Regions from separate parts of the Burkholderia metallica genome, predicted to be linked through region 1. Evidence: riboswitches for the same ligand, from Rfam matches in the RefSeq annotation. Region 1 holds a riboswitch; the other holds the start of a gene.
The links. A riboswitch is a leader RNA that binds a small molecule or an ion and turns the genes downstream of it on or off. The one in region 1 is predicted to bind cobalamin.

Region 1 (4,972 bases):
ATGCGATCGCCGCGAACGTCTGCGCCATCCCCTTCGCGGCAATCACGGCGACGACCGGCACGCCGAACGCGGCCGCGAGGTCGGCACTGCTCGGCGTCCCGTCGAACAGCCCCATCACGCCTTCGATCAGGATCAGGTCCGCGTCGCGCGCGGCGTCGGCCAGCAGTGCACGGCAGCCGGGCTCGCCGACCATCCCGAGGTCGAGCGCATGCACGGGCGCGCCGCTCGCGCGTTCGAGCAGCATCGGATCGAGAAAATCGGGCCCGGTCTTGAACACGCGCACGCGGCGGCCGAGCCGGCGGTGCAGCCGCGCGAGGCCGGCCGTCACCGACGTCTTGCCCTGGCCCGACGCGGGCGCGCTGACGAACAGCGCGGGGCAGTCCGGCATGCTCAGAACTCCACGCCGCGCTGCGCCTTCACGCCTTGTTCCTTGTACGGATGCTTGACGAGCCGCATTTCGGTGACGAGGTCGGCCGCGTCGATCAGCGCATCGGGCGCATGCCGGCCGGTCACGACGACGTGCACCGAAGCGGGCCGCGCGGCGAGCGTCGCGAGCACTTCGTCGAGCGGCAGGTATTCGTACTTCAGCACCGTGTTCAGCTCGTCGAGGATCACCATCCGGTAGTCGCCGCTTTCGATCATCCGGCGCGCCTCGTCCCAGCCTTTGCGCGCGGTCGCGATGTCGGCGTCGCGGTTCTGCGTGTTCCACGTATAGCCATCGCCCATCGTCACGAAATCGCATTCGGCCACCGCGCCGAGGAAGTCGCGCTCGGACGTGTGCAGCGCGCCCTTGATGAACTGCACGACACCGAGCCGCATGCCGTGACCGAGCACGCGTACGGCCATGCCGAACGCGGCGGTGCTCTTGCCCTTGCCGTTGCCGGTGTTGACGATCAGCAGGCCCTTTTCGTTGACGGCGGCGGCCTGCTTCTTCTCGTGGCCCGCGCGGCGGCGTTCGGTCATCCGTTGATGGGATTCGGCGTCGGTTTTCATCGGATTCGTCCTGTCGAAAGAAAGCGGAACAAAGGGTTCACAGCGGGCCGGCGAGCGCGACCGTCACGCCGTCCCGGATGGATCGTGGGCCCAGCAGCCGGCCGCGCGGCGCCGCGAGCTGCGCGCACGGCTCGGCCACGCCCGCGACGCCGAAGCGCGCGAGCGCGGCATCCGACGGGCCGCTCGCGGCCAGTTCGGGGCGGCTTGCGAGTTGCGCCGCGTCGAATGCGACGAGCGGCCAGCCGCGTCGCGCGCACAGCGTGCGCAGTGCGCGGGCGCGCGCCTTGTCGGCGAGCGTGGCGACGAGCGCCGGTTCGGCGGCCGGATACCGCACCAGCGCCGCACGGATCGCGGCATCGAGCTGCGCGGCCGTCACGCCCGCGCGGAAACCGACGCCCAGCGCGACGCGCATCATGCGTTGCCGCCGAGCGCGGCGCGTACTGCGGGATCGTCGGCGAGCGCCGCGACGCGGCCGATCACGACGATGGCCGGTGAGCCGATGCCGGCCGCGCCGATGCGCGCGACGAGCGTATCGAGCGTCGCGAGTACGTGACGCTGTTCGGGGCGCGTCGCATGCTCGATCGCCGCGCACGGCGTGTCGCCGGGCAGGCCGCCAGCACGCAGCGCCGCTGCGATCGTGTCGAGCCGGCGGATGCCCATGTAGATGACGATCGTCATGCGGGTGGCCGCGAGCGCGCGCCAGTCGGGCTCGTCGGCGCCCGCGCCGTGGCCCGTGACAAAGATCACGCCCTGCGCGTCGCCGCGCTGCGTGACCGGAATGCCGAGTGCGGCCGGCGCGGCAATGCCCGCGGTGACGCCGTTCACGACCTCGACCGGGAATCCCGCCGCGCCGAGCGCCGCGAGCTCCTCGCCGCCGCGGCCGAACACGAACGGATCGCCGCCCTTGAGCCGCGCGACGCTGCGGCCCGCGCGCAGGTGCGCGAGCATCGCGGCGACGATCGCCTCCTGCGGCGTCGACGCATGACCGCCGCGCTTGCCGACGTACTCGATGTTCGCATCGGCACGCGCATGGCGCAGCACGTCGGGATTCACGAGATCGTCGACGAGCAGCACGTCCGCCGCGCCGATCGCGTGCACGGCCTTGAGCGTCAGCAGGTCGGCGTCGCCGGGGCCGGCGCCGACGAGCCACGCGCGGCTCATCGGGCGCGGCACGGCGCGCACCGTGTCGAAACAGTGGAAAAGGGCAGGCGGGCGGCACGGCGGCGGCCAGCTAGGAAGTCACGCATCACGGATCGAGCGAAGCCCGCGCGAACGCGGGCGGAAGGCGCACCCCATCCGTTCCCCGCGGATCGGGCGTTCGGCGAGCGTCGGGCTCGCCCCTTGCGTCGGCCGGTATCCGGGCTGGCCGCTTGCCAGGCCGCGGCCTTCCCACCCGGCTGAAGGGCAGTGGCATCGTGGGCGGCACGGGCGCGTGCGCGGGGAAGCGCGTCGCGCGGGCGGCGTACCGTTGCGGGGACAGCACAGGCCGGGCGGGGAGCCGCCTCCTGTTTCCCGTTTAACTGCGGGCGCGGAATGCGCCTGCGAGCACCGAACGCGGCGCATACGATAGCACAGCGATCCGCCCGCGCGAACCGCCGCGCGTGGCCTGCGACGCGGCGCGACGGCCGTGCCGGATGCGGCCCGGCGGCCCCGTTCGCCTTGACGCTCCCCGCACCGCCGCCTACACTCGCACGCGTTTTGGTGCTCGCGCGCGCCGCTCCGGTGCGCGCAGTTAAACGGGAAACAGGGAGCCTGCCTGCGCCGCAGTCGAGCCAACCTGTGCTGCCCCCGCAACGGTAAGCGAACGCGTCGCGCGCAAGCGCCACGCAACGCCGCTTCGCCGCATGCCGATGCATGCGGACGACCGCCACTGGATGCCGCGCGCATCCGGGAAGGCGAAGCGGCGTGTTCGTCAGCCCGGATACCGGCCCGAACATTGGGGTACAGCGCCGCGGGGAGGCGGCGCATCGTCCACGGCCGCAGCAGGCCCGACGCCCGCGCGTTGCACGCTGCCTCCGCCGATCTGCCGCCGCGCGAGCGCGCGCCGGCCGGCGCGGCGAACGGCAGGCAGCGCGAGCCGGGCCGGCGGCAGCCGTGTTGGCATTCACGATGTCGACCGTTCGCAAGGAAGCACCATGTCCGATTCGTCGTTCCGCCCGTGCCGCGGCTGTCCGCGCGGCGGCATGCGCGCGATCCGCCAGCCGAACTGCCACGCCGCCCTCGACGCGACGATCCCGCGCTGATCCATTTCCGACACAGGACCTACCATGACCCTACGCAAGCTTCCCGTCACGATCGTCACGGGCTTTCTCGGCAGCGGCAAGACGACGCTGATGCGCCACATCCTGCAGCACGCCGAAGGCCGCCGCATCGCGGTGATCGTCAACGAATTCGGCGAACTCGGCATCGACGGCGAAATCCTCAAGGGCTGCGGCATCGGCTGCGAGGATGCCGACGGCGCGCAGGGCGAAGCGTCGGGCCAGCTGTACGAACTCGCGAACGGCTGCCTGTGCTGCACCGTGCAGGAAGAGTTCTATCCGGTGATGGAGGCGCTCGTCGAGCGCCGCGCGGACATCGACCACGTGCTGATCGAGACGTCGGGCCTCGCGCTGCCGAAGCCGCTCGTGCAGGCGTTCAACTGGCCGACGATCCGCAACAGCTTCACGGTCGACGCGGTGGTGACCGTCGTCGACGGGCCGGCGGCCGCGAGCGGCCAGTTCGCGGAAAACCCGCAGGCCGTCGACGCGCAGCGACGCGCCGACCCGAACCTCGATCACGAATCGCCGCTGCACGAACTGTTCGCCGATCAACTGTCGTCCGCCGATCTCGTGATCGTGAACAAGGCCGATCTCGTCGGCGACGCGCAATTCGCGCAGATCGAAACCGCGATCCGCGACGAGATCCCGCCGCAGGTGAAGATCGTGCGCGCGACGCGCGGCGAACTCGATCTCGCGATGCTGCTCGGGCTCGAATCGGCATCGGAAGAAACGATCCACCTGCGTCACGATCATCACGGCTCGGCCGACGACGGCGATCACGACCACCATCACGACGATTTCGACTCGGTGGTCGTGTCCGGCGACGCCGGCACGCGCGAAGCGACGATCGCCGCGCTGCAGCGCGTGGTCGAAGCGCACACGATCTACCGCGCGAAAGGCTTCGCGGCGCTGCCCGATGCGCCGATGCGGCTCGTGATCCAGGGTGTCGGCCGCCGCTTCGACAGCTATTTCGACCGTCGCTGGCAGGACGGCGAAACGCGCGCGAGCCGCTTCGTGCTGATCGGCGAGGATCTCGACGCGGCCGCGCTGCAGCGTGCGTTCGACGCCGCTTGCGCGGCCGAGCCGCAACAGGCGTAACGGACGATGCATCTCCTGCGCACCACGCCGGGCGGCTTCGTCGACGATACGCAGGGCGTCGTCCGGATCGATCAGCAACCGGCCGACATCGTGATCCTGAGTTCGGCCGACACGACGCTGTCGCTGCTCGCGAGCGTCGTGCCGCGGCTGCCGGCCGGTTTCCCGAGCGTGCGGCTCGCGAACGTCACGTTCCTGCGGCAGCCGGCGTCGGTCGATTTCTATGTCGACGACGTGCTGCGGCACGCGAAGGCGGTCGTGATCGACCATCTCGGCGGCGAGGCGTACTGGCCGTACGGGATCGAGCAGGCCGTGTCGCTCGCGTCGAAGCGCGGGCAGCAGCTCGCGATGTTCTCGGGCGACCTGCAGGAAGACCCGAACCTCGTCGCGAAGAGTACCGTCGCGCCCGACCTGTGCCGGCTGTGGTGGCGCTATCTGCGCGAAGGCGGCGTGCACAACGCCGACGCGCTGCTGCGCAGCATTGCGTTCCACACGCTCGGGTTCGGCGACGCCCCCGAACTGCCGCGCCCGCTGCCGGCCGCGGCGCTGTATCACCCGGCGCGCGACCGCGCGAGCGTCGACGACTGGCGGCCGCGCTGGACGCCCGGTGCGCCCGTCGTCGCGAT
Region 2 (4,972 bases), on a different replicon from region 1:
GTCCGTACGTCAGATGCTGCTTGCCGATTTTCTCGCCGACGGTCACGACGATCCGCTTCCAGCCGACCATCGTGCCGAGGCCCAGCGCGATCGCGACCGCCACCTTCACCCACGTCGGAATGAACTTTGTCGCATGGTCGAGCTGCTTGCGATAGTTGTCGATCGCGAGCTTGTCGTCGGCTGCGAACGCGGGGTGTCCGGATTTCTCGATCAGGCGGATGGCTTCGGAGACCAGATACATCGTGTTGCGCACGTTGTCGACGTCGCGTTGCGGCACGGCCGCCATCGAGCCCGACGCGCCGACCGCGGTCGCGAGCGACGTGGACAACTGCGCGACGGCAGGAATCACGGCCGGCGTCAGTTCGCGATGCTGTACGTAACGCTCGACGTCGATGCGCGGGTTCGCGGACGGTGCGACGCCGTTCGTGTACTTCCCGAACGTCGCGGCGGCCTGGTTCGCGACCGCCACGAAGGTCTGCGTTTCGGCCGGCGTGACGGCCTTGTTCAGCGCATAGGCGGTCGGCACCGTGCCGATCAGGATCAGCATGATGAGGCCCATCCCTTTCTGGCCGTCGTTCGAGCCGTGTGCGAACGACACGCCCGTGCAGGTCAGGATCAGCAGGCAGCGAATCCAGAACGGCGGCGGCTGGTCCTTCGGCGGCTCCTTGTACAGCTCCGGAATCCGCACGAGGTTTTTCAGCACGAGCAGTAGCAGCGCCGCGCACAGGAAGCCGACGATCGGCGAGAACAGCAGCGACTTGCCGACGCCGAGCGCCTGGCCCCAGTCGACGCCGCTCGTGCCGGACGGCCCGTGCATCAGCTGGTTCATCAGCCCGACGCCGATGATCGATCCGATCAGCGTATGCGAGCTCGACGACGGCAACCCGAAATACCAGGTCGCGAGGTTCCAGACGATCGCGGCGATCAGCAGTGCGAACACCATCGCGAAGCCCGAGCCGCTGCCGACCTGCAGGATCAGCTCGACCGGCAGCAGTTGCAGGATGCCGAATGCGACTGCGCCGCTCGAGACCATCACGCCGAGGAAGTTCCACATGCCCGACCAGATCACCGCGACGTTCGGCGTCAGCGAGTGCGTGTAGATTACGGTGGCGACCGCGTTCGCGGTGTCGTGGAAGCCGTTGACGAATTCGAAGCCGAGCGCGATCAGCAATGCCGCGCCGAGCAACAGGTACGGGAACAGCTTGGCGTCGCGGACCGGCGACAGGTCGTCGATCAGGTGCGTGGCGATATAGACGGCGCCGAGCACGAGCACCAGCAGGAACACGGCATAGCCGATCTGCCGGGTGCGTTCGACGGAGCCCGATTGGTTCGGTGCGGACGAAGCAGGTTGATTCATGACGGCGTCTCGTAAGGGAATCGCGTCCGATCCTAGCTGCGGCTCGCAGTCAGTTTGATGACAGTCGGGACCACGAACGGTATACCTTACGGATGTGTAAGGTACTCGGCGATGCGCTCACACAGTGAGCGCAAAGGCGGCTTACGCGTCGCTGTCGCGCCGGTCGTCGTCCGGTGTGGCCCACGTCCAGCCATCCGGTGACGCAGCGAACGTCGTGCACGACATCGGCGCAACGTCGACGCGCATGGCCGCGCGCGGCTCCATGCGCCGCACATGCGCGATGGCCGCACGGACGATCGGCGCATGCGTGATCGCGACGACGTCGCGACCGCGCGGCAGTGCGTCCAACCATGCGCCGATCCGCTGCACGGCGGCGTCGAACGATTCGCCGCGATGCGGCGACGCGGACGGATCGCCGATCCATGCGGCCAGTGGGTCCGGCAAATCGCGTGCGAGATCGTGCAGCCGCTTGCCGCGCCAGTGTCCGTAGTCGATGTCGCGCAGCGCGTCGTCGACGCCGGCGTGCAGCCCGAGCGCATCGACGGTCTGCATCGCACAGCGGGCCGGACTGCACAGCACCAGCGAGCGGGAGGCGCCCGTCCACCGGTCGCGCGATGCAGCGGCTTCGGCGAGCCCGTGCGCATCGAGCGGATCGTCGTCGGGAAACGTGCCGGTGCGCATCGCGCGGGTCGATGCGTGTGCGATCAGGCGCAGCGTGGCGTGCATGTTCGTGTCGGTGTTCGGATGATCCGGGACGGACGCACCAGTCCCCCTGCCGCCGCTTCAATACGCGAACGTTCGCGCGTACAATTCGCCCGATACGAAACGCGGAAGCCGGTGCAAATCCGGCGCGGTCGCGCCACTGTAACCGGTGATCGATGATCCCGGAAGCCAGACCTGCCTTCGTACCCATCCAACATTTGTCGGGGCGCGATACCCCTGAGGTGCATCCATGAGCGAAGCAGTGCTGAAGCCGGCGGTCGTGCCGGCCCCCATCCCCGTCCGCGAACTGTTGCCGTGGGCTGTTTTCGTCGGCCTGATCCTGTTGCTCGCGCTTTATTTCGTCGGCGCGGAACAAGGCGCGACGTCGCTCGTGCCGGGCATGTACGTTCACGAATTCGTTCACGACGGCCGCCATCTGCTCGGCTTTCCCTGCCACTGACACGGAGCATACGATGGTCGGAAAGCTGCTCATGCGCGGGATGCTCGCAGGCATCGCCGCCGGTCTTCTCACGTTCGGTTTCGCCAGAATCGTCGGCGAGCCGCAAGTCGATCAGGCCATCTCCTTCGAGGAAAAGCTCGATGCCGCCAAGGGCGACGCACCGGAGCCCGAACTGGTCAGCCGCCACACGCAGGCCGGTCTCGGTCTGCTGACGGGCGTCGTGACCTACGGCGCGGCGTTCGGCGGGCTGTTCTCGCTGGTCTTCGCGTTTGCGTACGGGCGCGGCAGCCGCCTGCCGGCACGTCCGCTCGCCGCGTGGCTCGCGGTGGCCGCGTTCGTCGCGCTCGTGATCGTGCCGAACATCAAATACCCGGCCAATCCGCCGTCGGTCGGCGACCCCGACACGATCGGCTATCGCACCGGCCTGTTCTTCCTGATGATCGCGATTTCGATCGCGACGATGGTGTTCTCGGTGAGCGTCCGCCGCCATCTGCTGGCGAAGCTCGGGCACTGGAACGCGTCGATCGTCGCGGGGCTCGTGTTCATCGTGATCATCGCGGCCGTGCAGTTCGGGCTGCCGTCGATCAACGAAGTGCCGGCCGCGTTCCCGGCCGACGTGCTGTGGAAGTTCCGCGTGGCGGCCATCGGCATGCAGGTGATCATGTGGACGACGATCGGCCTGCTGTTCGGTGCATGGGTCGCGCGCGGCGAACGCATCGGCGCGCGCGCCGCCTGACGCGCATGGGCTCGGAGCGCGGCTAGCGCAGCATGCGCGGCGTGCTCGCCGTCGACTCGCGCGCCAGGGCGACGAACGCGGCGAGATAGTCGATCGACGCATCCGCTTCGCGGATGCCGAGGAAGATCTGCTTCGCGATTCCCTTTTTGCCGAGCTTGACCGGCACGACCGGCATCCGGTCCGCGTATTCGTCGGCCAGCCATCTCGGCAGTGCGGCCACGCCGCGCCCGCTCGCCACCATCTGCAACATGATGTCGGTCGTCTCGATCGACTTGTGCCGCCGCGGCACGATGCCGGCCGGCGTCAGGAACTGGTTGTAGATGTCGAGCCGGTCGGTTTCGACCGGGTAGGTGATCAGGATCTCGTCGGTCAGTTGCTCGGGCGTCACGTAGTCGGCATTCGCGAACCGGTGCGAATCGGCGACCACCAGTACCTGCTCGTAGTCGAACACAGGGTCGAAGCGCAGGCCCGGCTTGTTCAGCGGATCGGGCGTCACGAGCACGTCGACGTCGAAACCGATCAGCGCCCCGATGCCGCCGAACTGGAAGCGCTGTTTCACGTCGACGTCGACATCGGGCCAGCGCGACAGGTACGGCGACACGACCTTCAGCAGCCACTGGTAGCACGGGTGGCACTCCATCCCGATGCGCAGCGTGCCGCGCTGCCCCTTTGCGTACTGCTTCATCCGCTCTTCCGCGAGCTCGAACTGCGGCAGCAGCCGGTTCGCCAGTTTCAGCAGATACTGGCCGCCCTGCGTGAGCCGCAGGCCGCGACCTTCCCGGTCCCAGATCGGCGTACCGAGCTGCTGCTCGATTTTCCGGACGGTATGGCTGAGTGCCGACTGCGTGAGATGCAGCGTATTGGCGGCCGCGGTCATCGAGCCTTGGCGCTCGACCTCACGAATGACGACGAGATGGAATCGTTCCAGCATGGATAGGGGGCCGCGGTAGACGCATGAGCCACATTAATGGATGAACGAAATAATGCCATTTTATTTCATGATTTGACATCCCTATGGTGGCTGCCGGACCTTCCAGTTTCTTCTGGACGACAGCGCACGGTCACGACCGTTCATGCGCGACGACCCGCCGCGCCCGGTGTCGTGCTACCCGCTTGCGCTCGCGATCCGCGACGAAGTGCTCGATCTGGAGAAGGCCGGCGTACGCGTGATCCAGATCGACGAGGCTGCATCGCGCGAAGGGTTGCCGCTGCGCCGCGCGCAATGGAGCGAGTACCTGAAGCGGGCGAGTCCGACATCCACTCGCCGAACATCCCGACGCAGGATCACATCGTCGGTCTGATGAAGGTCACGCGTGCTCGTGCGCGGCCGTGTCGGCGAGTGTCTCGGGGGACGGTGTCTCGGCAATCACACGCCGTTCGCGGTCGAGGTCGAGCGAACGCGACAGGAGCGCGTACACGGCGCCCGCGACGATCAAGCCGACGAGCCACGCGATGTCGACGCCGCCGAGCATGCGTGCGAACGGACCGACGAACACCTCGCGATTCGCGTCGGCATCGAAGATGTAGAAGAACGGCACCATCGCCGCGAAGCCGGCCAGGTACGCGACGATGCCGCGCGGTTGCCATGCGCCGTAGAGCCCGTTCGGCGTGAAGAAATGCGCGATCGCATAGTGGCCGCGCCGCACGAAGAAATAATCGACGAGATTCACCGCGGTCCACGGCACGAGGAAGTAGAGCATCAGCGTCAGGAACGTCT

Region 2: it holds a riboswitch for cobalamin, as region 1 does, so the genes downstream of both, WJ16_RS30975 (CbtB domain-containing protein) here and cobA (uroporphyrinogen-III C-methyltransferase) in region 1, are expected to answer to the same signal.

Annotation. Positions count from the first base shown of each region.
Region 1 is NZ_CP013401.1:1,857,662-1,862,633, forward strand. It holds gene WJ16_RS08285 (cobyrinate a,c-diamide synthase) at 1-388, opposite strand, end outside; gene cobO (cob(I)yrinic acid a,c-diamide adenosyltransferase) at 391-993, opposite strand; gene WJ16_RS08295 (cobalamin biosynthesis protein) at 1,031-1,408, opposite strand; gene cobA (uroporphyrinogen-III C-methyltransferase) at 1,405-2,154, opposite strand; cobalamin riboswitch at 2,325-2,562, opposite strand; cobalamin riboswitch at 2,676-2,940, shown strand; gene cobW (cobalamin biosynthesis protein CobW) at 3,261-4,349, shown strand; gene cobN (cobaltochelatase subunit CobN) at 4,356-4,972, shown strand, end outside.
Region 2 is NZ_CP013403.1:2,588,028-2,592,999, reverse strand. It holds gene WJ16_RS30985 (inorganic phosphate transporter) at 1-1,357, opposite strand, end outside; gene WJ16_RS30980 (histidine phosphatase family protein) at 1,499-2,083, opposite strand; cobalamin riboswitch at 2,139-2,276, shown strand; gene WJ16_RS30975 (CbtB domain-containing protein) at 2,310-2,519, shown strand; gene WJ16_RS30970 (CbtA family protein) at 2,533-3,255, shown strand; gene WJ16_RS30965 (LysR family transcriptional regulator) at 3,278-4,186, opposite strand; partial or broken gene WJ16_RS30960 (hypothetical protein) at 4,326-4,502, shown strand; gene WJ16_RS30955 (purine-cytosine permease family protein) at 4,563-4,972, opposite strand, start outside.